Regions from separate parts of the Shewanella sp. OMA3-2 genome, predicted to be linked through region 3. Evidence: predicted binding sites of a transcription regulator. Region 3 holds the regulator's gene; each other region holds the start of a gene.
What was found. Region 3 encodes sigma-54, which starts transcription at its own class of promoters, with help from an activator protein. Its sites were predicted from a motif close to GTTGGCACGNNNNTNGNNT; they were not measured.

Region 1: the regulator sigma-54 is predicted to act here: its motif matches at 5,023-5,041, upstream of L0B17_RS14460 (flagellar hook-length control protein FliK).
Region 2: the regulator sigma-54 is predicted to act here: its motif matches at 5,674-5,692, upstream of flgA (flagellar basal body P-ring formation chaperone FlgA).
Region 4: the regulator sigma-54 is predicted to act here: its motif matches at 1,989-2,007, upstream of flgF (flagellar basal-body rod protein FlgF).

Annotation. Positions count from the first base shown of each region.
Region 1 covers NZ_CP090974.1:3,281,165-3,289,198, reverse strand. Annotated here, with positions in the region: partial or broken gene fliF (flagellar basal-body MS-ring/collar protein FliF) at 1-767, shown strand, start outside; gene fliG (flagellar motor switch protein FliG) at 760-1,812, shown strand; gene fliH (flagellar assembly protein FliH) at 1,931-3,160, shown strand; gene fliI (flagellar protein export ATPase FliI) at 3,129-4,469, shown strand; gene fliJ (flagellar export protein FliJ) at 4,538-4,984, shown strand; gene L0B17_RS14460 (flagellar hook-length control protein FliK) at 5,187-6,662, shown strand; gene fliL (flagellar basal body-associated protein FliL) at 6,774-7,304, shown strand; gene fliM (flagellar motor switch protein FliM) at 7,333-8,034, shown strand, end outside.
Region 2 covers NZ_CP090974.1:3,312,416-3,320,449, reverse strand. Annotated here, with positions in the region: gene L0B17_RS14665 (LPP20 family lipoprotein) at 1-63, opposite strand, end outside; gene L0B17_RS14660 (FlgO family outer membrane protein) at 60-770, opposite strand; partial or broken gene L0B17_RS18320 (flagellar assembly protein FlgT) at 1,105-2,243, shown strand; tRNA gene L0B17_RS14650 (tRNA-Arg) at 2,429-2,504, shown strand; gene L0B17_RS14645 (DUF2947 domain-containing protein) at 2,628-3,107, shown strand; gene L0B17_RS14640 (chalcone isomerase family protein) at 3,175-3,735, shown strand; gene L0B17_RS14635 (flagella synthesis protein FlgN) at 3,797-4,222, opposite strand; gene flgM (flagellar biosynthesis anti-sigma factor FlgM) at 4,349-4,681, opposite strand; gene flgA (flagellar basal body P-ring formation chaperone FlgA) at 4,753-5,460, opposite strand; gene L0B17_RS14620 (chemotaxis protein CheV) at 5,852-6,772, shown strand; gene L0B17_RS14615 (CheR family methyltransferase) at 6,877-7,716, shown strand; gene flgB (flagellar basal body rod protein FlgB) at 7,843-8,034, shown strand, end outside.
Region 3 covers NZ_CP090974.1:4,038,642-4,046,675, reverse strand. Annotated here, with positions in the region: gene L0B17_RS17870 (ABC transporter substrate-binding protein) at 1-781, opposite strand, end outside; gene L0B17_RS17865 (transposase) at 1,139-1,387, opposite strand; gene L0B17_RS17860 (hypothetical protein) at 1,418-1,567, opposite strand; gene L0B17_RS17855 (hypothetical protein) at 1,634-1,771, shown strand; gene L0B17_RS17850 (HPr family phosphocarrier protein) at 1,832-2,107, opposite strand; partial or broken gene rapZ (RNase adapter RapZ) at 2,141-2,997, opposite strand; gene ptsN (PTS IIA-like nitrogen regulatory protein PtsN) at 2,994-3,437, opposite strand; gene hpf (ribosome hibernation-promoting factor, HPF/YfiA family) at 3,440-3,727, opposite strand; gene L0B17_RS17830 (RNA polymerase factor sigma-54) at 3,754-5,247, opposite strand; gene lptB (LPS export ABC transporter ATP-binding protein) at 5,422-6,153, opposite strand; gene lptA (lipopolysaccharide transport periplasmic protein LptA) at 6,150-6,737, opposite strand; gene lptC (LPS export ABC transporter periplasmic protein LptC) at 6,724-7,284, opposite strand; gene kdsC (3-deoxy-manno-octulosonate-8-phosphatase KdsC) at 7,281-7,841, opposite strand; gene L0B17_RS17805 (KpsF/GutQ family sugar-phosphate isomerase) at 7,850-8,034, opposite strand, start outside.
Region 4 covers NZ_CP090974.1:3,303,036-3,311,069, reverse strand. Annotated here, with positions in the region: gene flgD (flagellar hook assembly protein FlgD) at 1-93, shown strand, start outside; partial or broken gene flgE (flagellar hook protein FlgE) at 156-1,516, shown strand; gene flgF (flagellar basal-body rod protein FlgF) at 2,054-2,797, shown strand; gene flgG (flagellar basal-body rod protein FlgG) at 2,809-3,597, shown strand; gene flgH (flagellar basal body L-ring protein FlgH) at 3,607-4,284, shown strand; gene L0B17_RS14570 (flagellar basal body P-ring protein FlgI) at 4,319-5,395, shown strand; gene flgJ (flagellar assembly peptidoglycan hydrolase FlgJ) at 5,458-6,648, shown strand; partial or broken gene flgK (flagellar hook-associated protein FlgK) at 6,648-8,034, shown strand, end outside.

The sequences.
Region 1 (8,034 bases), 760 kb from region 3:
GGTGGCAGTGTTGGCGGAATACCTGGCGCATTAACTAACCAACCTCCAATGGAGTCTGATATACCTATTGAAGCAGGGGGAGGCTCGTCAGCATCATCAAAATCATCGGATACTCATCGTGAAGCGACTCGTAATTTTGATCATGACACTATAATTAGTCATACCCGTCAGCAAGTGGGACAAGTTCGTCGTGTCAGTGTTTCGGTGGCAATTGACTTTAAACCGGGGAAGCGGGTGAAGATGGCCAAATCAGTCGCGTTGCTCGTACTGAACAAGAGTTAACCAACATTCGTCGATTACTAGAAGGTGCGGTAGGTTTTAGCAGTCAACGTGGTGATGCGCTTGAAGTAGTAACCGTGCCGTTTATGGATCAGCTATTAGAAGAACTGCCTGCTCCCGATATGTGGGAAGAGCCCTGGTTTTGGCGTGCTATTAAACTTGTGCTAGGTGCATTAGTGGTTTTAGTGCTTATTCTTACCGTTGTGCGTCCTATGCTTAAGCGCCTTGTAAATCCTGAGGGTGTCAATATGCCAGATGATGTTCGTTTAGGGCATGAACTCGCTGAAATTGAAGATCAATATGCTGCAGATACTTTAGGTATGTTAAATACTAAAGATGCTGAATACAGCTATGCTGATGATGGTTCAATTCTTATTCCGAACTTACATAAAGATGATGATATGATTAAGGCGATTAGAGCACTGGTTGCAAACGAGCCCGAACTCTCCACTCAAGTAATAAAAAATTGGTTACAAGACAATGGCTGATAATAAAACAGATAAAAAAGAAAAAGGCGAGAAAGGCGGTTTTGATTCTGACTCTATAACTGGCATTGAAAAAACGGCAATTTTATTACTGAGTTTAAGTGAAGCCGATGCCGCGTCAATTTTAAAGCACCTTGAGCCAAAACAAGTCCAGAAAGTGGGGATGGCGATGGCGGCAATGGACGATTTTGGTCAAGAAAAAGTCATTGGCGTGCATAAGCTTTTTTTAGAAGAAATTCAGAAGTTCTCTTCAATTGGTTTTAACAGTGCAGAATTCGTACGTAAAGCACTAACGGCCGCTTTAGGTGAAGACAAAGCTGGCAATTTGATTGAACAAATCATCATGGGCAGCGGTGCGAAAGGGTTGGATTCACTTAAATGGATGGATGCACGCCAAGTCGCGACCATTATTCAAAATGAACATCCGCAAATCCAAACGATTGTATTATCCTATCTAGAACCGGATCAAGCTGCTGAAATTTTCAGTCAGTTCCCTGAAAATACTCGCCTTGATTTAATGATGCGCATTGCTAATCTTGAAGAAGTTCAGCCAGCTGCATTACAAGAGTTAAACGATATTATGGAGAAACAGTTTGCTGGACAGGGTGGTGCGCAAGCGGCGAAAATGGGTGGCCTAAAGGCTGCAGCCAATATCATGAACTACTTAGATACGGGTGTCGAAAGTCAAATCATGGAAACCATGCGTGAATCTGACGAAGAAATGGCACAACAAATTCAAGATATGATGTTTGTGTTTGAAAACCTTATTGATGTTGATGATCGCGGTATTCAAGCATTACTACGAGAAATACAACAAGATGTACTAATGAAAGCACTTAAAGGTGCAGATGATGCCTTAAAAGAGAAGATTTTGCGTAACATGTCCAAGCGTGCTGCAGAGCTACTACGTGATGATCTTGAGGCTATGGGGCCAATTCGTATCAGTGAAGTTGAAGTCGCACAAAAAGAAATTTTATCAATAGCCAGACGCTTATCTGATAGTGGTGAAATTATACTGGGCGGCGGCGGTGGCGAAGAGTTCTTATAATAAATACTTCTGATGATGGCGAGGAGGTCATTGAACTTTCTAAGTTGTATTTGTCCCGAAAATCAACATACCAAATCAACACTCATTAGCAGGAATGCTTTATAACATTGGTTAAACTATGACTGACTCAAAAATATCCAAAAAAGTGTTAAATGTTGAGGATGAACATGAGTTCAGCCATTGGCAGTTACCGGATGTCACCGAAGATATTTCAGCTAAACCTTCAAACCTGTACGGTAAGAAAGAAGGGGCTTATCAGTCTTCTGTCGCTGTGGTGGATAACCTTGTGTCTATGCCGACTATGGCTCAAATTGAAGAGATTCGAGCTGATGCTGAAAGCGAAGGATTTGAGCAGGGTAAGCAAGATGGACTTAAACAAGGCCTTGAACAAGGACGGTTAGACGGATTAACCCAAGGTCATGAAGAAGGTTTTATTCAGGGAGAAGAGCAGGGCTATGAAGCTGGGATGGTTAAAGCGACACAACTGATAGAGCAATTATCTTCGTTAATCACTCAGTTCCAACAACCTTTAGCTATTTTGGATGCAGAAGTTGAATCAGAAGTGTTAGCGATGACATTGTCGCTTGCCAAGGCCGTTGTGCAACAAGAACTTAAAATGCACCCAGAACATATTGCCGCCACTATTCGTCAAGGTGTCGATGCTCTGCCAACAAAAGAGCAACGCGTAAAATTAAGATTGCACCCGGATGATGTTGCTTTGGTGATGTCTTTATACGGTGAGTCACAATTAACCAAAAATGATTGGCATCTAGAAAGTGATCCAAGCTTATCTGTAGGTGATGTGTATATTGATAGCACACGTTCAAATGTCGATTTACGTTTATCACAACGGATTCTACAGGTATTTGGCAGTCTTGATGAGCAATCAACGCAGCTAGCACGTCAAGTTGAACTGGCAAAACATAAAGATAGTGTTTATACCACCTCACAAGTAGATTCAGAATTACCACCGACTGCCGATGTTAGTCGTACTCACGATAACCATCAAAGTGATAATTTAAGCGATGAATCGTCGACTTTATCAGAGTCAGATGTCACTGTGTCATCAATTGATGATGTGCCAGAGGTGATACCTGAAATACCAACTAATGCAGCTGATTCAACACAAGCTGTTATAGATGAAAATAAATCTGATCCTAAAATAGCAGCGCCGCAGACCAACACAACTTCAGAGAAAGCATCCTTACAATCACAAACAGCACCGCAATCACATTCAAAGCCACAATCTATCGAAGCCGCTGACATAGCTGCATCTGAACATGCCGGCGCGCAAACCACTGAGCAAGGTGAAGTTGATGAAAGACCGCCAACATCAGTTACTGAATAAACTAAAAACGCACCATCTTAAGGTTGCTCCTATACGTCCTATAGCCAGTGGTCAACTGGTGCGAGTAGTGGGGTTAACTTTAGAAGCTACAGGGTGTCGCGCACCTGTGGGAAGTTTGTGTTCAATAGAAACCATGGCTGGTGAACTGACGGCTGAGGTTGTTGGGTTTGATGATAAATTATTATATTTAATGCCTGTTGAGGAATTACGAGGGGTATTGCCTGGTGCAAGAGTGCAACCTTTAGGTGAGCAAGAAGGCTTAAAGGTGGGCTTAAGTTTGTTGGGGCGCGTGTTAGATGGCAGCGGTCAACCCCTTGATGGACTCGGGCCATTAACCACAAGTGAACAAGCTTCTCGTCATCCTCCTTATATCAACCCTTTATCTCGACGTGCGATAACCGAACCTTTAGATGTTGGCGTACGCGCCATTAATGCCATGTTGACAGTAGGTAAGGGGCAGCGTATGGGCTTATTTGCCGGTTCTGGTGTGGGTAAAAGTGTATTGTTAGGCATGATGACCCGTGGTTCAAATGCCGATGTTATTGTGGTTGGCTTAGTTGGCGAGCGTGGCCGTGAAGTGAAAGAGTTTATAGAAGAGATATTAGGTGATGAAGGTCGTGCTCGCTCAGTTGTTGTAGCAGCACCTGCAGATACCTCTCCCTTAATGCGCTTGAGAGCATGTGAAACATCAACTCGCATAGCAGAATATTTTCGAGATTTAGGCTACAACGTATTGTTATTAATGGACAGTTTAACCCGTTATGCTCAGGCTCAGCGTGAAGTTGCTTTAGCCATTGGTGAGCCACCTGCAACAAAAGGTTATCCACCTTCTGTGTTTGCTAAGTTACCTAGGTTAGTTGAACGTGCGGGTAATGGTGGTCCAGGTCAAGGGTCTATTACAGCCTTTTATACGGTCTTAACCGAGGGCGATGATCTGCAAGACCCTATTGCTGATGCGTCGCGGGCTATTTTAGATGGTCATGTAGTGTTATCGCGACGTCTTGCTGATTCAGGGCATTATCCTGCTATCGATATTGAACAATCTATTAGTCGCGTAGCGCCTATGGTGATAAGTGATGAACACTTAGAAGCAATGCGCCGCGTTAAACAAATGTACTCTCTTTACCAACAGAATCGAGATTTGATTTCTATTGGGGCATATTCACAGGGCAGTGACCCGCGGATTGATAATGCCATTAGATTACAACCGGCAATGAATGCCTTTTTACGTCAAGGTTATAAAGAAGCGATTAGTTTTGACAGTAGTGCAATCATGATGACGCAAATAGCGGCTCAATGTCAGAATTAATTCAATCTAAGATTTATCATACTGTTGGTTTATTCAGTAGGCTTATCAGTAGGCTTAAGAGGTAATCTATGGCAAGTGATCCGTTAATAACAGTACTCAAATTAGCGACCGAAGCAGAAAATCAAGCGGCTATGCAGCTTAAGTCAGCGCAGTTTGAGAAACAGAAACGGCAAGGTCAGTTGGACGCACTAAATAATTACCGTCTCGATTACATGAAGCAAATGAAAAGCCAGCAAGGGCAAAGTATTAGTGCCAATCAATACCATCAATTTCATCAATTTATTAAGCAAGTCGATAGCGCAATCACCCAACAGGTGATTGCGGTTCAAGATGCCGAACTACAAATTGGTTATCGTCAAACCCATTGGCTTGAAAAACAGCAAAAACGTAAAGCGATTGAAATGTTGCTGGCCCAGAAAGCTGAAAAAGCACAAATTTTAGAAACGAAACGCGAACAAAAAATGTCAGATGAATTTGCTATGCAACAGTATATTCGCCAGCGTTTAAATAAATAATTTTCTTTATTAGGCGACAATTTAGTTGTAATTATTATGTTGGCATTTTTATTGCTTAATATCTATTACGTAATAATTAATCGTCATTGAAGTGGCGTAGTGACATTTTGTTTAGCGTGTTATCAAACGGTAGATTAAATGCACAAAAGATGATTAATTACCTTTTTTAGATTGAGTTTGTGGAGCATATATAATGCAACAGATGAGTAATATTCTCTTAACTGGTACGAGTAAGTCTACAGGCCCACAGACTAAAGATGCTATGCAAGTATCTGAAAGTAAATCATTCTTAGAAGAGTTTAACCAAGCAAGCCAAACATCCTCCTTTAAGCCAACTAAACTCGTCAGTGGCAGTCAATCGTCTGGATCTCCTGTAATAACAACTATGGATGTTGACCTATCTGAGCCGTTAGAAAAAACCGACATTGAGCTTATTTTTGCCCAACTAGATATGGCGCATGCATTTGATAAGTCAAAAGGAGACGGAAAGATTTTGCCGATATTTGAGGTTAAAGCAGAAAGTGAAACAGCAGATGACAGTGATCTTGATGCTATAACACAGGTTTTATCTAGTATTGATGACGTTGATAGTGAAATTAGCGATGATATTACGTTATTGGAAAACGGCCTTTTCAGTAATACTATTCCATTGCCTGTTCAAGGTGAGCCTAATGACGTATTTTTGGCGTCATTATCCCATTCTGAAAAAGATTTGTTGAGCAATTTTTCAACTTTATCAACAGAACAGCTCATCGCATTGAGCCATGATGATTTAGTAAACCTGATTGAGGACTATAATTTACAAGCTCCGGTGCTTGATGAATCTATTGTAGACTTAGCTGATAAAAATTTAGATGTTAAATTAGATACTGTAGCAGTCGCGCAAATGGCAACGTTTACTACCGCAGGCTTCAATATGGTAAAAAATGTCACTAAAGACAGTGTCACCAGTCTAAATAACGATAATATTCTAGGCAATAAAACGGCTAGTGCTGATAACGTCCTTGATACAGTGACTATGGCGCAGGCTGACTTGAAAATGCAAGCTTCTGCTGAGTCGCTTAAAACTGCTTCTGTTACAGCATCAATGAATATAGACAGTGAATTAGTTAAGTCAGCACATATTGACGTATTTACTACTTCGGATGAAACGGTTGATATAAAGGCAATTCAGAATCAAAGTAGTTTTACCCCTATTCATAAAAGTGAAGTACCGCAGTTTCAATTATCTTTAAAGCAGCAGGGTGAGCCTCAGGTTCAAATGCAGGAGATGATCCAACGTTTTTCACCTGTAATGAAGCAACAATTGATCACTATGGTCAGTAATGGTATTCAACAAGCGGAAATTCGCCTTGATCCACCTGAGTTAGGTCACTTGACGGTTAAAATTCAGATAAATGGCGACCAAACTCAAGTGCAGTTTCACGTAGCGCAGTCACAAACTCGTGAACTGATTGAACAAGCGATACCAAGACTAAGAGATATGCTGGCACAAGAGGGGTTGCAACTTACTGACAGTCAGGTGTCTCAAGGTGGTGGCGGACGAGATGGACAACCTGAAGATTCATCTAGTCGCTATGCAGAACAGCAAGATGTGGATGAAAATTCGGCAGTAGAGCATTCAATGTTTCAAAATCATCCAGAGAGTTTGCAATCAGGTATAGATTATTACGCTTAAGTCGGTAATCTATAGCATAATTATTATCTTAAGGGGTAATAAGCTAACAAAGCGCTTTAAGTTGCCCTTATTCGATATTCGCAAAAATCGACATGTACAATTTTTTTAGGGATTTCCATGGCTGAAGAATTAGAACTTAATGAAGCAAGTAGTGAACCGGAAAAACCGAAAAAACTAATCCTATTCGGTGTAATAGGGTTAGTAGTTGCATTATTAATTGGGGCTGGGGCATGGTTTTTTCTAGGTTCTGATGAGTCAGCAGCACCAGCGCAAAGTGAGGATGTCAGTTCGGTTGTCGAATCATCTTCCCAAGCGCCAACCCGTCAAGCAAATTATGTCGCTATGCCAAGACCATTTTTGTTTAATCTACCTGGGGTCGACAGAGCTCGTTTAGTGGAAATTAAAGTGCAATTAATGGTGCGTGGATCTGATGATGAAACAGCTGTTAGAAAGCATATTCCATTAATTGAAGATGCTTTACTAACTACATTTAGCGGTGCAGATGTTCAAAAGTTAAGTACACAAGCGGGTAAAGACGAAGTGCGTCAATTGGCGTTATTAAGTGTGCAAAATACCTTGCAACCTGTAACTGGAAAACCTCTTGTTGAGAAAGTGCTATTTACTGGTTTTGTAATGCAATAATCCAGATGGATAGAGTTAAGGTGAACATGTGAGTGATTTATTAAGTCAAGACGAGATTGATGCACTATTACATGGTGTTGATGATGTTGATGATGATGACGATGACATAGGTGGCGAAGATGCGCGGTCCTATGACTTCTCGTCTCAGGACCGTATCGTTCGCGGCCGAATGCCGACACTTGAAATTGTGAATGAACGATTTGCTCGCCATCTGCGGATCAGCATGTTTAACATGATGCGTCGAGCGGCAGAAGTGTCTATTAATGGTGTACAAATGTTAAAGTTTGGCGAGTACGTACATACGTTATTTGTGCCCACTAGCTTAAACATGGTGCGTTTTAGTCCTTTAAAAGGAACCGCACTCATTACCATGGAAGCACGCTTAGTCTTCATCTTAGTGGACAATTTTTTTGGTGGCGATGGTCGATTCCATGCAAAAATTGAAGGTCGTGAATTTACCCCAACAGAGCGAAGAATTGTTCAGTTACTATTGAAAATTATTTTTGAAGATTACAAGGATGCTTGGGCACCCGTTATGGATGTTGAGTTCGAATATTTGGACTCTGAGGTTAACCCCGCGATGGCTAACATTGTTAGTCCGACAGAAGTGGTGGTGATTAACTCTTTCCATATTGAAGTAGACGGCGGTGGTGGAGATTTCCACATCACGTTGCCTTATTCGATGATAGAGCCGATACGTGAATTACTTGACGCGGGCGTACAAAGTGAT
Region 2 (8,034 bases), 730 kb from region 3:
ATCATTGCTTGTACAACCTAGCATTAAAAAACTTAGCACTGTTACGAGTATTAGATTTCTCATTGCTTGTCTCCTATCACAGTATAACGACTGTCTTTAACATTCTCTGTTCGATAAATTAACCCATCACGAGTTTGCACTTTATTGGCGGGCAAAACATAGCCAGATAAACTTTTGCCAGCTACAAAAGATTGCACCGCAGACACCACACGATTATTGGTTATATCCACCACCCGACCATTAAAATTCACCCCTTCATTAGTGAGATTTAATGTTGACACTAATACATGGGACACAGGCATGTCAGTGGGAAGTTGTTCCCAGTTGCGGCTTAATATCAACTCGCCCTTTTCTGTTGCACGCAGTGAGGTCGACACATTAAGATCAACTAAATTGAATTCATGGGCGTGAAATGCGCTCAGTAAACTCTGCTGTAACTGCAGTGCTAATTCATTAGTTTGATTAAAATCACTGCTCATTACGGGCGTAACAATTAACAAGGGCTGATCAGGGCGCAGGGCATCATTTTGTAATACTAACTCATTGACTAATTTTTCAGCCCAAATATTAATTTGTCCCTTGGGTGCTAAGCCCGAGGCATTAATATCATAAACCAGTTTTTCCTGGTGCACGTCATCCGCGTCTTGATAGCCAACAAGTTGACCATTTTGTGTATAGTCCAAATTTGCTGCAGGGTTTAGAGTATTGCTGCACCCAGCAAGCCCCATAGTAACTAGCATCAGAGCGAGAATAGAAAGCTTGTGCTGCATGATTGTGTCCTTCGCGTCTGTCTAAAAAACAATATTATTCAGTTGATATTGTTATATCGGCATCGCTTAAATATTCTTTACCTTTATAAAGGGCTGTTTGTTTTCCAAAGGAGAATCAATAAATCGTAGACTATTTAAGCTCGCCGTAGTCTAAAAAATATTAGGCACAGTTTTTGCTTATAACTTGTTAGTAACGGATTACAACGCTGTATCCGCGATGTAATCTACTGTTTAGTGGTACAACTGACAGATATCTGACGCAGGGTGAAATATGGTATATGCATTAAATAACAAGTTTACACAATACTCGTGGCCTAAATGGTGTCGGGCGTTGATGCTATTGCCTGTGTTATTAAGTCCTTATTCAATTGCTGAGCAAATTGAAGTCACAGGTACTGCCAAAATTGTCAATGGTAATCTAGATAAAGCGCGCGAAGATGCGATTAACCAAGCACTAAACTACGCCAGCTTAAGGGGCGGTGTTAACTTTTCCAGTCAGCAACAAATTACTCAAGGTGCACTGACACTAGATACTTTTTCAATGCAACGAATGGGCGCAGCCAATAATATTGAATTGCTGAGCGAGCTAGTTAGCAATAATATTATAACGGTTATTTTGTCGCTTAATATTGATGAAGAAAGCGAAACAGAGCAATGCCAGGCCCAGTCATTAAAGGCGGCTATTATGTTACCCCAGGCTGATATAGCGGATAGAACACAGCTAAGCAATGGTCATTTATCAGGGTTTAATAAAGCTTTTACGCTCCAATTTGGTAAGGCTATTAATCAACAATCAAGCGCAAGTTTTGCCAAAGTACATGCAGATGAACGCTTAGATACCGCCAATGAGCTGGTTAATTTTAAAGGTTATAGTATACCCAGTTGGCTTGGTGAAATTACCGATAGCCAATATATATTGAAATCTGACATTATTGATATGTCGACAGAACCCTACACCAGCAGTTTTATGGGCTTTGTTGATGAAATACCCTTACGTCAATTTAGTTATGAACTAACCCTATATCATGGCATCAGTGGTGAAGAGGTGTGGTCACAAACATTTTCCACCACAGCCCCTGGGAGTTTGAACGTCAAGAAACCGTAATGCCAAACAGTCAGCGTTTCTGGTCTTCATCTTATGGGCAAGCAATCAGTAACCAGCTACAATTAAGTGTTATGTCACTTGATAATGCACTCAAGTGTCGTCCGTTATTGGGGCAAATTATTGCTAGGCAAGGGGATAGAGTGATTATCAATTTAGGCCGCAAAAATGGTGTTAAATTGGGTGATAAATTTCAATTGGTGTTACAAAAAAATATCCCCGACCGTCTCAATATCATGCGTGCTGTGGTGACGAACAACCGCACTGAAATTGTCATCGATCAAGTCAGCGAAGGCACAGCTACCGCGATGATTGAAAACATTGATGCCGCCGATAACATTCAGGTTCACGATATAGCCATCAAATTGTAACAGCTTGGGTATTTAGATATTTAGATATTTAGATATTTGAGTGTTTCGGTGTTCAAATCAAACAAAAGGTAAGTAACGGTTTATGCATATGAAATGAGTTTAATTATTAAGCAATTAAATCTAAACGATTTTAATCGCGTTTAAGCTCTTTTCATCACGCTGAAAACCAGTATAATCATTATCGTCTTCCTATAGCTCAACAGGATAGAGCAGCCGCCTCCTAAGCGGTCGATCGGGGTTCGAGTCCCTGTGGGGAGACCATATTTCTATTTTATCTTTAGTTATAAATCCGCTTTTGAAATTTTTTCCTGTAGCGCTCTATCGCAGTTCCTACCATTTTAAAGCTATAATGGCTCTTTATTTTTAATTACTAGGAGTCGTTGTTTGTCGCACTCATATATTCCGTTTGAACTTTATAAACGTAAATGGATTTTTAACCATAAAGATTTGCCTGTGTCAGATGATGATAAAGCGATGATTAAGCCTTTGTCAGATAAAAGTGCAATGGAAGTGTGGAACAAGTGGATAAGCAATAAAAGCAGCCGAACAGAACAATTTACTAAAGGTGATTGGCCGGCAAAACAAGATGCATGGAGCGCGACTGAGCATTGGCAAGCTGCTTGGGATGCGGGTGATAATACCTTACCTGAAGCTATTATTGATCACATTCAATGGAGTGATGATACAACAGTGTATTTTTGTTATGAAAAGTATCAAGTTATCGAAACTCGCTGGGATGTGTTTGTACGTAATTGGAAATGTTTTCTATTTTTTGATGATGGTCCTTTATTAGTTTCTCCTCAACAGAAACAAGCGATTATGTTTGAGCAAAATGGGCAATATAAATTAGGAACTCGCGGCTAATTTTCCGTTATCTTGGCTAACGTGTGTTTAGCCACGTTCAAGTTTTCAGTAGATAAGAATGTTTAATATGAAATTATTACCTTGCTTAGTTCTAATCATTGCTTTGTTCGCTAGTCCAATCCTGCACGCTAAAATGGTATCTGGTATAAACGTGCCTGGTTCCATTGTCGTTAATCAACAATCTCTTGTACTTAATGGTGTAGGGATTCGCAGTAAGTTTTTTATGGATTTGTATATTGGCAGTTTATACCTTGTGTCCATTCAATCTGAGCTGGAAAAGGTGCTTGAACAGCCCGTTGCGGTTATCCGTTTAGATATAACTTCAGGGATGATCACATCAGATAAAATGGCCGATGCCATTAAAGACGGTTTTGATGAGGTTACTGATGGTGATAGTGTGTACTTACAAGCAGAAATAGACCAGTTTATGGCATTATTTAATGATGAAATTATGGATGGTGACCAATTTACTTTTGTATTAACAAGGGGCAAAGGGGTGGCAAGTTTCAAAAATGATCAGCCACAAGGTGAGATACCTGGTGAGTTATTTCGTCAAGCGCTTATTAAAATCTGGTTAGGGGATAAGCCAGCTCAAAAAAGTTTAAAACAAGATATGTTAGGTCAGTGAAAAAAAGCATATTAAGCGGTGCTGCTCAGCACCGTTATGCTCGTCAAACCTACTTTATAATCTATGCTTTAAAATCATTTCCTAAGGTCGAAATAGTCGACGTTTTACCTTTATCATTATAGGTCAAACTGGATGCATTTCGGCTGGCCTGTAATGCCTGTGAAAATCGATTTAAGCTGGCGATATTCAGTTCTATTAAGCTGGAGTTTTGCTGATTAATATCTTTACATTCAGCGAGAAGATTTTTCGATAAGGTGACTTTTTCGGCAAGTTCTGGGTCTGAGGTTAGTCGTGTATGCTCTGGGTGGTTAGCCATTGATTGGTCGTTAGCTTGCAATGCAATTAAACATTGCTGCTTTTCTTGGGCAAGTTTTAATAACTTATCAGCATTTTGCTCTTGCAATGCTTGCTTTTCTGCAGATATAAGTAACTTCAGCGACGTTAAAATTCCGTGCTGGTGGGAAAGCAGTGTAGAAAGTTCTGTCATACTATTACTCGAATTGTTTTGCTTTAAAAATAATTATCTATAGCGCCATTAGGCACCTATATTCTGATTTTTCAGAAGAATAGACTAAAGCAAACATTCCTGCTGACAGCAAGATTTAACGCTTCACTAGTCTTCTTGAAACTTAAGCCCACTTAGTTGTAATTCAAAGCTTGCAATATTTGTTGCAAGTTTTTCAGGGTCTACTTTATATCGACCTTCAGAAATAGCTTGTTTAATATCAGCGACTTTCTTTTGATCAATTTCAGGCAAACTCGCCATTTTTGACTGTACACTTTGTAATACTTGCGCTTGAGGCGTAATGCTAACAGAATCTGTTTTTATTGCCGCAGTGGCTGCTTTAGGCGCCGCTTGAGCTGCATTGCCAGTCGTTTTAGCATCACGTGCCGTTTGCATTGGCGTAGTTGTGGTTGTTTTAAGTTTGTTGATGTCAATTGCCATGTGTGGCTCCAGCGTTAATTTTGGTTTTCCAAATAGGCTATCGACCTAGCGAAAAAAAACTTTAGCTTATTTTACATTCTTACTTCTACTTCACCAACACCAATTACCCGCGCTTCTATTTCTCTGCTTGAATTTGCATTCTTAACTCTAATTGATTCGCCTATACTACCGTCATGCATTGCTTCACCTAATGTTTTAATTTGGATGTTTTCGCTTCTGGCGTATATAGACACAGCATCACCTTTACACACAAAGCATAAGTGGCTATTCAAAATAGGTGCGCTTTTACTTATACGTCTTTTAGTTTTACTGCCTAAAACGGCTTCTATATCAGAATAAAATTGCCCCCTAAGACTGTACTGATCAATATATTCTATGTGTACCTGTTGTGCTGATAATGCGATGCCTGGTGAGATAATTTCGCTGGCAACCACAACGGGATACATTATCTCGACTCTAACGGATAAAAATATTTGCCAAGGATAATCATAATCAGGGCTGTTGCAGCTTATTTTAACCGTATTATTTCTGCCAATATCCCGATCACTTGCGAGCTCGATTGTTAATGGTTTATAGCAGCGAGGAGGCGTTAAGCGACCTTCTAAATTTTGAGGGGTTATAAGTAACTTAGCATCCGGTGTTAATTGAATCTTTTTTCTAACAGCCTCTTCAGCCATTTCACTTATGGTCGATACAGAAGGTATGCTAGCTTCTTCATTCGCAAAAACAGCTAATGAATTGAACAATAAATAAAAAAATAATAAAAAATTTACTTTCATAATGAAGATACTAGCTTGTTTAGCCAGAATGCACCTATACTTAATTCTATAAAAAATACAGAGAATAAATTGATTCAGAGTCGTTAAATACTACAGATAGCGCTTATGTATAAAGGTAGTGGAAATGAAATTACCCATAATAGTCTAAGCTGTAGTGACAATATATTGACTTCTCTAGTTATTTATTCGTCTAATGTGGTTGATATAATATTAAAGCAAGAATCATGCCCATGGTAAAATATGGCATGGCCCAGTGCATAATTGAATAATCAGTAGTTGAGGGGGTAAATTAAATTCCTTTAAAGTATTGCAAATCATTATTCGATTTATGTTTTTAGGTAAAACAAGCTAGTATCTATTAATTCGGATATTTAATAAAAAAGGCAGTGTTATGTCGAGTATCATGGAATCAGTCAACAAACGTACTCAATTAGTTGGCCAAAACCGATTAGAGTTACTGTTGTTTAAACTTAATGGTCGTCAACGTTTTGGTATTAACGTGTTTAAAGTTAAAGAGGTGCTTCAATGCCCTCCTTTAACTAAGTTACCTAAACTGAGCCCGTTTGTTAAAGGAGTTGCACACATTCGTGGCGCGACTATTTCAGTTATTGATTTAAGCGCTGCGACAGGTGGACGTCCGCTGGCTTCAACTGAGAATTGCTTCATTATTATTTCAGAATACAATCGCAGTGTTCAAGGTTTTTTGGTCAGCTCTGTTGAGCGTATTATCAACATGAATTGGGCTGCCATTTTGCCTCCACCTAAAGGCGCTGGACGTTATTCTTATCTGACAGCTGTTACTGAAATTGAAGGTGAATTAGTTGAAATTTTAGACGTAGAAAAAATTCTAGATGAAATTTCACCGGTTAAAACGGCCATTAGCCAAGAAGTTAGTGAACAGTTAACAATTGACCGTGAACAGAATTATCATGTAATGGTGATAGATGATTCTGCTGTTGCCCGTAAGCAAATTATTCGCTCGCTTGAGTCTTTAAATTTGCAAATTGATACCGCTAAAGATGGTCGAGAAGCACTGAATAAACTCAAGGCTATAGCGAAAGAAATGGACGATGTATCGTTGGAAATTCCATTGATTATCTCCGATATTGAAATGCCAGAAATGGACGGATATACCCTTACTGCTGAAATTAGAGATGACCCGAAGTTAAAAAATATTAAGGTTGTGCTACACACCTCTTTAAGCGGGGTATTTAACCAGGCAATGGTACAAAAAGTAGGCGCAAATGACTTTATTGCTAAATTTAATCCAGATGAATTAGCTGCTGCAGTAAATAAACATTTAAGTTTGTAATATTTTGTCTATTGAACGCAGTAGGCTGGCATGGAAAATTCATGAATGTTAATTATGCGTAAAAGCCCTAATGGTAGGGTAAACATCACTCATTATATTAGGATGTGAAAGTGACAGATAAATCACTCGCAGAAGCAGAATATAATCAATTTAGGTTGTTTCTAGAGCAACACAGCGGCATTGTTTTAGGTGAAAACAAGCAATATTTAGTGCGAAGCCGTTTAGCACCATTAATGGGCAAGTACAATCTACCCTCGTTATCAGAGGTGGTTAAGCATTCAATGAAGCCTACTGAGCGTCAGTTGCGTACGGAAGTGATTGATGCGATGACAACTAATGAAACATTGTGGTTTCGAGACCGTTATCCATTTGATTTATTGTATAACACTTTGTTACCTGAATATTCTAAGCTAGGTCGTTCATTACGTATTTGGTCTGCAGCATGTTCTTCAGGTCAAGAGCCGTACTCATTGGCAATGACTGCATTAGAATACCAACAGCGCAAGCCTGGTGCGTTACCTGGTGGCGTGACTATTCAAGCGACAGATTTGTCGCCTTCTATGTTAGAGCGCTGTAAAAATGCAGAATATGATGGCTTAGCATTGGCGCGTGGATTATCAGAAGAGCGTAAACGTCAGTTTTTTGATGCTTTGCCTAATGGCAATATGAAAGTCAAAGATAACGTTAAGCGATTGGTGAACTTTAGAGCACATAACTTACTTGAAAGTTATACTCTTTTGGGTAAATACGATATTATTTTTTGTCGTAATGTGTTGATTTATTTTGCTCCAGAGGCAAAGGCTAAAATTTTGCGGCAATTTGCTGCCGCTTTAAACCCAAAAGGGATTTTATTTCTTGGTGCGTCAGAATCTATTTCCGGATTAACCGAAGAGTTTGACATGGTTCGCTGCAACCCAGGTATCTACTACCAAAAGAAAAACTGATTTAACCCATTGAAAAGCATGTGTTACTTTAAACACATGCTTGCCTTTCTATATATACTCCCATCGATTAAATAATTGGCATAACCTTTGCTTTATAACTATCAGTTAGCTGATGGAGGCAATTTTATGGCGATTAATTTTGATAATGCACTTGGAGTACATCAATACTCCCTTGGTGTTAGAGCGCAACGCGCTGAAGTGCTATCCAGTAACATAGCGAATGCGAATACTCCAGGGTATAAGGCGCGTGATGTTGACTTTTCCTCAGCAATGCAAGCAGCTAGCTCTCGTCAGAAAGGGTTAACGATGAGTGCCACT
Region 3 (8,034 bases):
CTAATGTTTGACTGGCAATAAGCTGTGATTCCGCAGGGTTTTCGCTAATAAAGTCAATTGCATCATTGAGCGCTTTAAGTAAACTTTGACGTTTTTTAAGACTGACTTGATTTTCTTTTAACCCAAGCAGATTAAATGACAGATCATAAAGTCCTTTAGTGCTCATAACCTGGTTAGCACTGTTAGTCTTTTGTAATATTTGATACCCAAATGGCTCCCAAGCTGAAATGGCATCTACTTCACCGCTTTCTAGCGCGGGTATCAGTTCTTTAGGTGATAAATAAACCCTTTCTATTGGTAAGTCTTGCTGGTGATGAAGCATCAGCAAGCTATCAAAAAAGAATTCACTCGCGCTCCCTTTTATTATGCCTACTTTTGTATTTTTCAGATTCGCTAGGTTATGGTACTTCTTCGCCGATAAGCTGATTAATTTAACGTCATTATCTGACTCAACAAAACTGGCCAAAATAGAAAAATCACTCCGATAGAAGCTATTAAACATCACTACTGTTTCTGATGAGGTGGCAAAATCTACCTGTTGAGCGATAAGTGCTTCAAAACATTTTACTCCCCCTTCATGTTTGATTAATTCAACATGTAAACCATGCTGCTTAAAAAAACCCTTTTCTTGTGCAACAAATAAAGGTGTTGATAAAGGCGTGTTTGATACTGCTATTTTGATGACACTAGCGGTATTTTTTTGTGAATTAACCGTTGAATTTGGCTGGCAGGCCAATAATAGTGCCACAAGCATTATAAATACTGGGAGTTGAAAGTTCATACGTAATTGATTTTAGTTAATAATGGTAAGTGTAGTTGCTAAGATGTATGTGCGCTAAATTGTTTAACAAAAAACTGACAATCTTAATAAGAGTTAGCAGAAAGTAGTAGTTTAAGTTCAGATTTGACTCATGTTTATTGCTTTAGTACGGGTGTTAACCGTAGCAATACAATTCATTATTGAGGGAGACTAAATGGTGTTTAGCCTAGGCATTGGAGTAGATAAAGTGGCAAGGGGGTAAGTGCGTCACTTTTAGGCTTCTAGCGCCATATTATTATGTGTGGTTGTTGTTTGCATTGATATATCCCATTACTGGGGAATAATTGAATATATCCAAACACCCTTGCCGAAACTGGTTTATGCAATCATTTGCAATTGTTTATTCAAGTTTTGTATTTGCCGTTGTAAAGACGCTATTTGTTCTGTGAGTAAATCTTTTTTAATCTCAACAGGTTCAGTGGTTAGTTTTACCCATTGGTAAACCACTCGAGATGACACGCCATATTCTTTGGCGACTACTGATAACAAGCGATTATGATGAGTGATCTGGTTTATCACTTCACTGATCAGTGTGTCAGGATAACGGTTGCTTAGATATTTTTTCATAGTCAAAGTCCACTTGGTTAATCTAGATATTTATCTTTGTTCCACTTCCCACTGACTAAAACCAACATTGGTAAAGAATGTATAGTGCTGCTGAACCTTAGTAAAAATTGCGCTAACTAATTTAAGAGTATGTTCAAAAATAATATTAATCGTATTTAAGGTTAATTGTGTATTTCGCATAATTTTCTCTCCGACAAGTTTCGTTAGCATTAAATTAAATACCACTTTATGAGTGTAGGTTTCTATATGAAAAGAACATACCAACTATTTTATATTTTAATTTTTGTTTATTTTCAGGCGGTTATGTTTTTTGTTTGTATGGTGATTGTAGGGGGGATGCAAGATATTGGTGCAATTGCACTAATTGTGGGAGGCAAGTTTTAAACAAAGTTTATATTAATTTATGTTGAAAATTGGACTCAATGACAAGAAAAGAAATTTGGATCAACAGCCTTCTTCAAATTTGTCATTAATTAAATTGCATATAGCATCAAGTGCAGATTGTGCATCTGGGCCTTCTGCTGTGATATCTATAGTTTTACCTATGCCACTTTCCAACATTAATAAGCCTAATACACTGGCTGCACAGGCCCTTTTTTCACCTTGGATTAAGGTAACATTGGCATTAAATGCATTAGCAAGAATGGCCAGTTTGGTGGCTGCTCGAGCGTGTAATCCAAGCTTGTTTGATATGATGACTTGACGCTGTAAAATACTCATTTAATTAAGCTCCGACAAGTAACACAATCGCCATTATTTATGCTTATTTGTAAGCTCTCTATGCCTTGCTTGAACAACATGCTTTTTACTATTTGAAAATCGTTTAGCAAGTTGATCTGCTATATAAACTGAGCGATGCTGACCACCGGTGCAGCCAATAGCTATGGTTAAGTAGCTACGGTTGTTGCGCTCTAAGTGAGGCATCCATGTTTCAAATAGGTTTTCTATTTGCCAAATGAACTTGTTTACCAAAGGTTGCTGCCCAAGAAATTCTTGCACTGGCTTATCTAATCCAGTAAAGGGACGTAATTCTATTTCCCAATGTGGGTTAGGTAAAAAACGTACGTCGAACATAAAGTCGGCTTCAGCGGGCATACCATATTTAAAACCAAATGATTCAAAGTTGATGACCAGCTCTTTATCAACACTGCCCATTAGAATTTCGCGTACTTGATCACTCAGTTGATAAATATTCAACTTTGAGGTGTCGATAAAATGATCTACATATTCAGAAATAGGCGCGAGTAATTCACCTTCAAATTGAATAGCATCCTGTAAGGACATATTCTTTTTCGATAAAGGGTGCAGTCTTCGGGTTTCACTGTATCGTTTTAACAGGGCTTCATCACTTGCTTGTAAAAAAAGCTAATAATTTCAGTATCGTTAGATAACCACGCAAGCTGCTGCTTTAATACTTTACCTTGCTCTTCTATATTTCTAACATCAACACTAATCGCCACCAGTTCATTGGTGTTTCTAAGCTGCTCTAAGAGCCGTCCAATCAAAGGTAATGGTAAGTTATCAACACAATAGTAGCCTAGGTCTTCTAGTACTCTTAGTGCGACAGATTTACCCGAGCCTGAACGACCGGATACAATAACTAATTTCATGTTGTGATGACCTGGTAAAGTTCGGTTGCGTTACTCGCTTTACGTAACTGTTTAAGGATATGTTTATCTGACAATTTTTCTGCCATTAAGGATAAAGTACTCAGATGCTGTTGGCATTGATCAGCGGGTACTAAAAGTGCAAATAAGAGATCCACAGGTTGTTTGTCTATAGCATCAAATGAAATAGCCTCTTCGCACTTTACAAAAACGGCGATAGGGCGCTCGATGGTCGTGAGTCGTCCATGCGGAATTGCAATGCCAGAGCCGATTCCTGTGCTACCCATTTTTTCTCTAGCCACTAGGCTTTCAAAAATCTCTTGTGAGGAGAGGGATGGGTACTGGGCAGCGACTAAATCGCTGATAAGTTCCAGTACCTTTTTCTTACTGCCCGGTGTGGCACAGGAGGTGCATTCCGGCTGCAGGATGGTACTAAGTTCCATCATTAATGTTTAGTTAATTTCTCTTTATGTTTAATGACCTGACGATCGAGCTTGTCAATCAGGGCGTCTATGGCGTGATACATGTCAGCATGTTCAGCAGTGGCAAATACTTCAGTGCCATTTAGGCTGACTTTTGCTTCAGCTTTCTGTAACTGCTTTTCGACATTCAATACTACTTGGACATTATTGATCTGATCGAAATGTCGTTCAAGTTTTGTAAACTTATTTGTAACATATTCTCTCAGTGATTCAGTAATTTCAATATGGTGACCCGCTAAGGTGATGTGCATATTTATCCTCCAATTGCCTAGGTAGATTATAAGCTCTTACGTTGGTTTGAGGGAGGGATCATCATCGCTTCGCGATATTTTGCGATAGTGCGACGTGCAACATTAATCCCTTGTTCAGCCAGAAGATCAGCCATTTTACTGTCACTTAATGGCTTTTTCTGGTTTTCAGCTGCAACCAGCTTTTTAATAAAGGCTCTAATTGCTGTCGATGAGCACTCTCCGCCATCGTCGGTGCTTACATGGCTAGAAAAAAAATACTTAAGTTCGAATAGTCCGCGTGGTGTATGCATATACTTTTGTGTGGTGACACGCGAGATAGTTGATTCATGCATTTCGACAGCTTCAGCTATGTCATTCAACACCATAGGTTTCATGGCTTCTGCGCCGTATTCAAAAAAACCTTGCTGAAATTGCACAATACAATTTGATACTTTAAGCAAGGTATCGCTACGGCTTTCTAAGCTTTTGATGAACCATTTGGCTTCTTGTAAGTGGCCTCGAATAAATTGAGTGTCTGTTGAGCTTTTGCTGCTTTTTGCCATGGCAGCATATTGTTGATTGATGCCTATTTTTGGCATGTTGTCAGGGTTCAACTCAACTACCCAACGGCCATTCTTTTTGGTTACTGACACATCTGGGATAACATATTCATCATCTGGTGGAGTGATCATGGTGCCAGGACGTGGATTTAAAGATTGTATTAATTCAATTGCTTCGCGCAGCTCATCTTCTTTTAGCTTTGTTTTACGCATTAAGGTGCGAAAATCACGCCCAGCAATCAAATCTAAATAATCTTTGATTAACATTCTGGCATTATCAATATGTGGTGTGTTTGGTGCAAACTGAACAAGTTGAATCAACAAGCATTCACTTAAGCTGCGTGAGGCAACACCAAGTGGATCAAAATGTTGTATGCGCTTTAGCACAGCTTCTACTTCGTCTAGTTCGACAGAGTCATCGCCCATGGCCTCTAAAATGTCTTCGGTACTTTGGGTGAGATAGCCAGTGTCATCAATAGCATCAATAATCGCAGTTGCGATAGCTAAGTCTGTTTCAGAAAAGGGAGTCAGATTTTTTTGCCATTCTAGATGTTCATACAAGCCTTCAGATGTTTCACCCTGGAAAGGCATGTCATCATTTGGCATGCTGCCTGACCCCGAACCTGGGCTTGCCATTGGGGAGGCGCTGTACACTTCATCCCAAGTGGTATCCATTGGCAGATCGTCAGACATTTGCTCTTTAGTCATTGACTCTGCGGTATCGATATTTGAAGTGTCTTTTTCGACAACAGGGACACTGACTTCGTTGAAGTCAGTGTCTGACAGGTCTTTTGAGTTTTCATTTTTATCGCTAAGTACTGAAAATTCATCTTCCATTTCAAGCAAAGGGTTGGAATCTAATGCTTGTTGAATTTCTTGCTGTAACTCCAAAGACGATAACTGCAACAAACGAATCGCTTGTTGCAGTTGTGGGGTCATAGTGAGGTGCTGACCCATTTTAAGTTGGAGTGAAGCTTTCATTACTGCTGATCCCTAGAATAATTCGGCGTCTCACTGGTTAAAGTGAGTGAGAGTCGCAAATTTTTTAACAAATGCTCTGACTTTAGTTACATATGAGCGATTAACTCTATCATCAGATAGCTCAGCCACCAGAATACAATGTTAAGCAAGTGTTTCAGAGCCTCTTTAGATTCACTATAGCTTGAATTGTTCCCCTAAGTATACAGCCCGAACTTGTTGATTGTTTAGTACTTCAGTAGGAGTTCCTTCGGCAATTAAATTACCCTGACTAACGATATATGCACGCTCGCACACATCAAGTGTTTCACGGACGTTATGGTCGGTAATTAATACCCCTAGACCACGGTGTTTGAGTTGCAGAATAATTTTTTTAATATCAATCACTGAAATAGGGTCAACACCAGCAAAGGGCTCATCTAATAGTATAAATTTAGGGTTGGCTGCTAAAGCGCGGGCAATTTCTACCCGTCGTCTTTCGCCGCCAGATAGTGACATACCTAAACTATCGCGAATATGGGTGATATGAAATTCTTCTAAAAGATGTTCAAGTTCCTGGATCCGCTCGTCTGGAGTCATCGATTTACGGGTTTGCAAGACAGCCATAATATTATCGTGCACGGTGAGTTTTCTAAAAATACTGGCTTCTTGGGGTAAGTAGCCAATACCTTTTCGCGCCCGTAAATGCATTGGATCAGCGGTTAAGTCATCGTCATCGATTAAAATGCGGCCATGGTCACTTTTGACTAAGCCAACAACCATATAAAACGTCGTGGTTTTACCTGCGCCATTGGGACCTAGTAGCCCAACAATCTGGCCAGTTTTTACGGTTAAACTGACACTTTTAACCACTTGACGATTTTTATAGCTTTTAGCTAAATTCTCAGCTGTTAAGGTAATTTGGGTCATTGGTTACCTTGCTTTTTTAACGGAATTTCAGGTAGTTTTTGTGCGGGTGATGCATCATTTTGGAAGTTTTCCGGCTGAATAATGGTAATCACACGATCTTCACCTTTACCGGTACTCTCCGCGATAAGCTCTTGGGCATTGATATTGTAACGGATTACGTTTCCTGTCACTTTACTGCCTGCTTGATCTAGCTTAGCGTTTCCGGTTAGCAAGAGTCCGGTCGTTGCTAAGTCATAACGAATTTCATTGGCACTGGCTGTACCTATGCGGCCATCATCAAGCTCTTGTGAGAACGTAGCAGGGTTGCCGGTGGCAATTAGCGTTTTAGTTTGGCCGTTTTCAGCAGAAAATGCCCGCAGCTCATCGGCTTCGATATTGATCGAGCCTTGGGTGATTTTTACTGGTCCGTTAAAAATGATTTGGTTATTTTTAACATCAGCTCGTTGGCTCACGGCAGCAATTTTAAGCTCTTGCTTTAAGTCGCCTTCTTTGGCCACGGCGTTGCCAGCCAAAACACTAATAGCTAAAGTGCAAATAACACTGCTTCTACCGAGCAATGTGGTTAAAAACTTAATGTGGTTCATATGTCCCTTCTACTTGACTGAGTAAGGTAATTTGTTCTGCATTGAGATCGGCAAATAGCCCTAAGCCTTGAATAATAAAACCATTACCTTTAATGGTAACTGACTCTTCAGAACGCCCTATCATAGTGTTTAAATTAAAGGTGACTTGCTGAGTTTCAAGTGATTGTAACGGCTCTTCAATATCAATGGCATCGATTACTACATCGTTATATAAGCTGACTTCATTTGAATGCTGATCTAACGTTGCATTTTTAGCCGTTATTTGCCATTGCGCCTTACCATTTTCAGGATAAAGAAGCAGTACTGGCGCGGTAAATAAAGTGGTGTTTGTGCTGGTAAAATGTTCCATATGTTGGGCGCTGACTTTGCTGTCAACGAGTCCCAATTTGTTGAATTCTGTAGTGCGAAGATCATCGGCCACAAAATCAGGTCGCTCAACTCTAGGATCTTTGATTAATGCCATTTGATTTCGTTTGACTTGTACTTGCCAATACAATATCAAGGCTAAGCCAAAAAATGCGCAAATAGCCAGTGTGGTTCGATTCATATACTCATACCATGGGCACTTTCAAATTTATTTTGGCTTAAAAGCAACAAGTCAGTTAGCTCTCTTAACGCACCATGGCCACCTTTAATTGTGGTTATCATATGGCAGTGTTGTTTAACGTATGGATGTCCATCGGCAACGCTGACAGCCAGTCCTACTACTTTCATAACAGGCAAATCTACCATGTCATCGCCAATGTAAGCTACTTGTTCTGCGGTGACGTTATATTTTTTGATTAATGCCTCGTAGGGAGTCAATTTATCATCGATCCCTTGATGGATATCTTTGATGCCTAAGGCTGTCATGCGATTTTCGACAATTTTAGATTTTCGTCCGGTAATAACGGCAACATTAATGCCACTGGTTAATATTGAACGAACACCGTACCCGTCTCGTGTGTGGAATGCTTTTGACTCTTCGCCGCTATTATTAAGGTAAATACGGCCGTCAGAAAAAACCCCATCAACGTCGCAAATAAGCAGTTTTATTTTTTGGGCGCGTTGCCAAGTATCATCGCTAATTGGGCCATAAAAACCTAGATGAGTTTGCGTATTCATTGTCATACTTATATTACCCCTGCTTTAACCATATCGAGCATATTTAATGCGCCTATGGGTTGATGTGCGTTATTTACCACAATCAAACCGTTGATGTTTTTTTCATCCATTATTTGTAATGCTTGAGCTGCCAAGATGTTGGCTGGGCTGGTGACACAATTTTTGGTCATAACCTGTGAAATTGGTGTGGTGC
Region 4 (8,034 bases), 740 kb from region 3:
TCACTAGGTACAGCAGCAACTGGGGCGATTCTTAACCTTCGCGGTATTGGTGGTATTAAGTTAACCGATGTACTTGCGGTGTCTGAATCTTAAATTTAATAAAACTTGTGACAAGAAATTGTCATTAAAGAAAACCTGATTACTCGAGGTGAAATATGTCTTTTAACATCGCATTAAGTGGTATCGCAGCCGCTCAAAAAGATCTAAATACTACAGCTAATAACATAGCAAACGTCAATACTATAGGCTTTAAGGAGTCTCGTGCTGAATTTGCAGATGTGTATGCCAACTCTATTTTTTCTAATAGCAAAACGGCAGTCGGTGGTGGCGTAGCCACTACTCAAGTTGCACAACAATTCCATCAGGGTAGCTTGCAACTTACTAATAACTCTTTAGATATGGCGATAAGCGGGGGGGATTTTTTGTAACCTCATCTGAGCTTGGCACTCGTGACCAATCATTTACCCGAGCTGGTGCGTTTAAAGTTGATTCAAATAACTATATGGTTGACTCAGCAGGTAACTTCTTGCAGGGCTTTCCAGTAGATAAAAATGGTAACTCTACATCAGTGAGTTTAACCACGACTCAGGCAATTAAAATTCCTGATACCGCAGGTCGTCCAGTTATGTCAGGAAGTGTAGGGTTACAGATGAACCTTAACGTTGGCGAAGCAGCAGTTGACCCTGCAGCATTTGACCCTAACGATCCTGATACCTTTAATAATTCTACTTCAGTGACTATTTATGACTCATTGGGTGAGTCACATATTATGACGACCTATTTTATTAAGCCAGAAAATGGTGCCTATACTGGTGAAAGTAACTGGGTGGCTTATTACGCTGTTGACGGTAAACCTGTTAATTTAGAGGGCCCAGCTGGACAGTATAGTGTTGATACTACTGGTGACGGAATTCCTGATGGGATAAGAAATGCTCAAACTGCAGGTGGCTGGACTGGGTCTGTGATGAGGTTTAATGATGCAGGTGCTTATACTGGGACAGATCCTGCGATAATTAAAACTCAAACTCTGGGTGTCAGCGGTGCAAATGTATTAGGTCCTGGTGCCGACGGTACTCAAGCAGTGGCGGTTAACTTTAACAAACCAACTCAATATGCTTCACCATTTGAAGTGACTGAGTTAACTCAAGATGGTACCACTGTGGGTAGATTAACTAACGTAGGTATTGGTGCCGATGGTATGGTTTCAGCTAGCTATAGTAATGGTTCAACCGTACCCTTATCTAGAGTTGCTTTAGTTCGTTTTGCAAATGAGCAAGGATTAACTCAGGTAGGGAATACCGCTTGGAAGGCGAGCTTAGAGTCAGGCCCCGCGTTAGCTGGTGAAGCGAATAGTGGCACCTTTGGCAGTATTCGATCTTCATCGCTTGAGCAATCAAATGTCGATTTAACCACTGAATTAGTCGATTTGATTTCCGCGCAACGTAACTTCCAAGCCAACTCTCGTACGCTCGAAGTGAATAATACTTTGAATCAGACGATATTACAGATCAGATAATAACTTTTTTACTGCACTAATTATGTTAGTGCGAATTGTGTTGATATAAGATCTGTTGATCTTTAAAGGTTGTTTTTGCAGCGAATTGTTGGCCACTTGTACAAAGCAGAGACTTTGTGGTGTCGTTATTCTACATAAAAAGTCGATAACGCTGTAAAAATAGCCGACAAACGCTGCCCGAAGGGGTCGACTAAAAATGTTTTACTCTTTGTTGAATGCATCTTTGTGAATAAAGAGTTGCTTAGATGACTAGACATCAATCCATTCGCCTCAATTAAAACGTTTGTAACTCGAACAAAACTCAACAAACCCCTAATAAGGTGTTGTCCATAGCGGCAACACCTTGCCATTTATCCCTTCTATTTAATTTCATGCCCTGTTATCGGTGTTTTTTTGACACTTTATTACGTCAATACCAGCTTCTAACCTTATAACCTCTTAGTAAAATCATTAGCTTATGTTTGTTTCAATTGTTGGCATGTCCTTTGCTTTGTCTAATTAGTATCTTTATTTAAAGAATTATTGACGGAGCGGCAAATGGACAAATTTTTGTATGTTGCAATGAGCGGTGCAAAGCAAGGAATGAATGCCTTGGCCGTGCGTGCGAACAACTTAGCCAATGCCAATACCGATGGCTTTAAATCCGATATGACCCAAGCGAGATCAATGCAGGCGTTTGGTGAAGGTTTGCCCACAAGAGTGTTTTCAATGATTGAAAGCCCTGGTTCTAACTTTTCATCTGGCCCATTAAAAACCACTGGCCGTGATTTAGATATTGCCATTAAAGGTGATGGCTGGATTGCAGTGCAAGCGGCAGACGGCTCAGAGGCGTATACCCGCGCAGGGCATTTGAAATTCGATAACACAGGTCTACTGGTGAATAGCCGTAATACCCCCATTATGGGCGATGCAGGCCCAATCGTTTTGCCACTGCCAATCGATAAAGTCCAAATTTCACCTGAAGGTATCATTTCAATTCGTCCTCAGGGGGCTACCGCTGAAGTGATTGAAGAAGTTGCCAGAATTAAATTTGTTAATCCAGGTAACGATCAAATGATGCGCGGTGAAGATGGTTTATTTCGCCTAATGTCTGGGTTACCCGCCCCTAAAGACCCGATGGTACAAGTTGAAAGTGGTGCAATTGAGGGCAGTAATGTTAATCCCGTACACGAAATGGTGGCGATGATAGACATTCAGCGTCAGTACGAAATGCAAGTCAAAATGATGAAAAATGCAGAAGAAGCAGATCGTTCATCTGCATCGTTACTAAGAATTGGTTAGGAGTATTTATTATGCATCCAGCTCTGTGGATTAGTAAAACGGGTTTAGACGCCCAACAAACAGATATTGCGGTTATTTCAAATAACGTCGCCAATGCTAGCACCATAGGCTACAAGAAAAGCCGTGCGGTATTTGAAGATTTACTCTATCAAACCATTAATCAAGCCGGTGGGATCAGTGCCGACAATACCAAGTTACCTAATGGTTTAAATTTAGGTGCGGGTACCAAAGTGGTTGCCACCCAAAAAATGTTTACTCAGGGCAATATGCTCACAACCGACAATTCATTAGATTTAATGATTGAAGGTCCTGGTTTTTTTGAAGTGCAAATGCCTGATGGTACAGCTGCTTATACCCGTAATGGTCAATTTAGCTTAGATGATACGGGGCAAATCGTTACTCCTGGTTCAGGCTATGTATTGCAACCGCCGATTACTATTCCAGAAGATGCCATGAGTATCACAGTGTCAGCAGAGGGAGAAGTGTCAGTTAAATTAGCTGGTGGAACAGAAAGTCAGACAATCGGTCAACTTACCATGACAGATTTTATTAATCCGTCAGGACTCGATCCACTTGGACAGAACCTTTATACCGAAACCGGCGCCAGTGGTACACCTATTCAAGGGACGGCTTCACAAGATGGTTTAGGTGCAATTCGCCAAGGTGCATTAGAAACATCGAATGTTAATGTGACAGAAGAGTTGGTTAATTTAATTCAAAGCCAGCGGATCTATGAAATGAACTCGAAAGTTATTTCAGCGGTAGATCAGATGCTGTCTTATGTTAATCAAAACCTTTAGGGGGCAGTGATGAGTAAACTTCTTGTTATAGCTACAACAGCTATGCTGTTAGTCGGTTGCAGTTCTACTCAGAAAAAGCCGATCCCTGATGATCCATTCTATGCACCTGTTTATCCAGAAGAGCCTTCGACTCAAGTGATGGCCACTGGCTCTATATATTTAGATTCACAAGCTTCAAGTTTGTATTCTGACCTTCGTGCCCACAAAGTGGGTGACATCATTACTGTTGTGTTGAAAGAGTCTACTCAGGCAACCAAAAGTGCTAACAATGAAATGAAGAAAAATACCGGCCTAAGTGTTGAACCCATCTATGCAGGCGGCGGTAATGTCTCTATTAAAGGAGTGCCGTTAGATTTGCGTTATTCCGACAGTATGAATACCAAACGTGAAGCTGATGCCGATCAATCGAATAGTTTAGATGGCAGTATTTCTGCCAACGTAATGCAAGTGTTAAGTAATGGAAACTTGGTTATTCGAGGCGAAAAATGGATTTCCATTAATAATGGCGATGAATTTATTCGAGTGACGGGTATTGTGCGTAGCCAAGATATCACACCAGATAACACCATAGAATCAACGCGAGTTGCCAATGCTCGTATTCAATATAGCGGAACCGGCACGTTTGCCGACACCCAAAAAGTGGGCTGGTTAAGCTCATTCTTTATGGGTGAGTGGTGGCCTTTTTAAGGGGTAGAACATGAATATTAAACCTATTTTAGTCATGCTTTTCACAGCATGTATGGTTATCACCACACCCACAGAAGCACAACGTCTTAAAGATATTGCTAATGTGCAAGGTGTTCGTAGTAACCAATTGATTGGATACGGACTTGTTGTAGGGTTACCAGGTACAGGCGAGAAAACCCGTTATACCGAACAAACTTTTAAAACCATGTTAAAAAACTTTGGTATAAATTTACCTGATTCAGTTAGACCTAAAGTGAAAAACGTTGCAGTGGTCGCGGTTCACGCTGACATGCCAGCTTTTATTAAACCGGGTCAAACATTGGATGTCACCGTATCAAGTATTGGTGAAGCTAAAAGTTTACGTGGTGGAACCTTGGTGCAAACCTTTATGAAAGGAGTGGACGGTAATGTGTACGCTATTGCCCAGGGCAGTTTAGTGGTAAGCGGCTTTAGTGCTGAAGGTTTAGATGGTTCGCAAGTCATCCAAAATACGCCAACTGTTGGACGTATACCAGGTGGTGCAATTGTAGAACGAAGTGTGTTATCCCCCTTTGCAAGTGGTGATCACTTAACTTTTAATTTACGCCGAGCCGATTTCTCTACCGCCAAAAGAACCGCAGATGCCATCAATGATTTATTAGGTCCTGGCATGGCACGCGCGTTAGATGCTAGCTCGATTCAAGTCAGCGCTCCAAGAGATGCCTCACAACGAGTATCATTTCTAGCAACCTTAGAGAATGTACAAGTTGAGCCAGCTGATGAATCAGCCAAAGTGATAGTGAACTCTAGAACTGGCACCATAGTCGTAGGTAAAAATGTGCAATTACTACCAGCTGCAGTTACGCACGGGGGGCTGACAGTGACTATTGCTGAAGCAACACAGGTATCTCAACCTAATGCGTTGGCGGGCGGCCAAACGGTGGTGACAACCAATAGTACTATTGATGTAAATCAAGATGATAGACGTATGTTTATGTTTAACCCTGGAACGACCTTAGATGAATTAGTCCGTGCGGTTAATTTAGTCGGTGCAGCTCCTTCAGATGTATTAGCAATTTTAGAAGCATTAAAGATGGCAGGCGCTTTGCATGGTGAACTTATCATCATTTAAATATTGGCACTTATTATTAAAGTGGCTGTTTAAATAAGACCGACCTCTGTTACGGGACTACTATGGAAAAGCTGTCAAATTCTTCGCACTTTCTGGATCTAGGAGGACTAGATTCACTTCGTGTTCAAGCCCAGAAAGACGAGAAAGGCGCGCTTAAAGAAGTGGCCAAACAGTTCGAGGGTATTTTTATTCAAATGCTGATGAAAAGCATGCGAGATGCCAACGAGGCGTTTAAGTCAGACAGCCCTTTTAATAGTGATGCCACAGCTTTTTATGAGCAAATGCGTGATCAACAAATGTCGATGGACTTATCAAATAAAGGCATGCTGGGCCTTGCAGAGTTAATGGTTCAGCAGCTTTCTCCTGACGATAGCCCGATGACACCAGCATCAGTATTGCGTGGCAATATTGACGGTCGAGTTATTCCTGCCATGGTTGTGAATGACGCAAGCGAGCTCAATACCTCTTCTTTATCACCATCTTGGACTGCAAACAGTAATGTGGGTAGTTCGCAGACTTTAGCAGGTGAAAGCGACATTCTAATGGCTACTCCTGTGTCGTCTATTACAGCTAAACAAACCATGGATTCAATTTTAGCCGGCAAGGTATCGCCAAGCGGTACTAACCATCATAACGGCAAAGTATTGCCTACTATGGTTGCTTCTACAGTGGAAGATAAGCCTGCAATAAGCTCAAAGCAAGCCAGCAAACCGTTATTGAATAGTGCATCAGCACCTTCAATGAGTGAGGTGGTGAATCGATTTAATGATCCACAACACTTTATATCAGTGTTGTATCCCCATGCTGAAAAAGCGGCTAAACAATTAGGTACCACACCAGAAGTGTTAATCGCTCAATCGGCACTTGAAACGGGTTGGGGTCAAAAAGTTATTCGAAAACAAGATGGCAGCATGAGTAACAACCTATTTAACATTAAAGCAGATAAGCGTTGGCAAGGTGATAAAACCACAGTGAATACGCTTGAATTTGAAAAAGGTATTCCTGTTCAGCAACGTGCAGACTTTCGAATGTATGAAAACTTAGAACAAAGTTTTAATGACTTTGTGTCGTTTATTTCTCAAAACGATCGCTATCAAGATGCACGTAAAGTCGCCAGTGAGCCGCGTCAATTTATTCACGCTTTGCAAAAAGCCGGTTACGCCACCGATCCGCAGTATGCCAAAAAAGTGATCAGTGTGATGCAGTCTGTAACTGAAGGACTTAAGTCCGTAATACCTGGGGAGACTAAGTAATGGCTATCGATCTACTGAATATTGCTCGTACAGGTGTACAGGCATCGCAATCACAATTGGCAGTTACCAGTAATAATATTGCCAACGCTAATACCCAAGGCTATCACCGTCAGGTGGTAAACCAAGCAAGTAATGAGTCACAACGACTAGGCAATAGTTTTTATGGCACTGGCACTTATGTTACTGATGTCAAAAGAGTGTATAACGAATTTGCCGCCCGTGAGTTACGTATTGGCCAAACCAGCTTAAGTGGTGCAGAGGCGACCTATTCAAAGATGAGTGAATTAGATCAATTGTATTCACAAATCGGCAAAATGGTGCCTTCAGGGTTGAATAATTTTTTCGCCAGTATTAATAGTGTTGCTGACTTACCTACAGACCTAGGGATCCGCAGCAGCGCATTAAGTTCTGCTGAGCAGTTAGCCAAAACCATGAATCAAATGCAATCACATTTAGATAACCAAACCAAGCAAACTAATGGCCAAATTGAGTCAATGACTGTGCGCATCAATGAAATTAGCAAAGAGCTGGGTAATCTCAACTTAGAACTAATGAAGTCTAGTGGTAATGATAGCCAAATATTAGATAAGCAAGATGCCCTAATTCAAGAACTTAGCCAGTATGCCCAAGTGAATGTGATCCCATTAGACACTGGGGCTAAGTCTATTATGTTAGGCGGTTCTGTTATGTTGGTTTCGGGTGAAGTGTCTATGTCGGTAGGCGTAACCACTGGCGATCCTTATCCAAATGAACTTCGTATCACCGCAAGCACAGGTAATCAGTCACTGATTATGAATCCATCCAAGCTAGGTGGTCAATTAGGTGCGCTATTTGATTTTCGCTCAGAAACCTTAATTCCTGCAAGCCAAGAACTCGGTCAATTGGCTCTAGGTATTGCAGATGCGTTTAATGAAATGCAATCAAAAGGATTCGACTTAAATGGCAATGTTGGCCAAAACCTATTTCGTGACATTAATGATCCATTAATGTCATCTGGTCGGGTAGGTGAATTCTCTACTAACACGGGTAATGCAAAACTGAGCGTCAATATTGATGACGTCGGCATGTTAAGTGGCGGTGGGTATGAGTTATCTTTCATCGCGCCAGCAACCTATAAACTAACAGATACCCAGACAGGTAAAGTGAGCCCGTTGACATTGAACCCACCGGAGAATTAGTCGGTGGTGATGGTTTTAGCATCAATATCAGTACGGGTGCTATGAATGATGGCGACAAGTTTGAAATTCGTCCTACATCAGGCGCAGCAGCAGGCTTAGCCATGATTATGACTGACCCTAAAGGTATTGCTGCCGCAGCTCCTAAAATTACAGCAGATGCTATAAATTCAGGTGACATGGAAGTAAAGGTTAGTGCTGTTACTCGCAC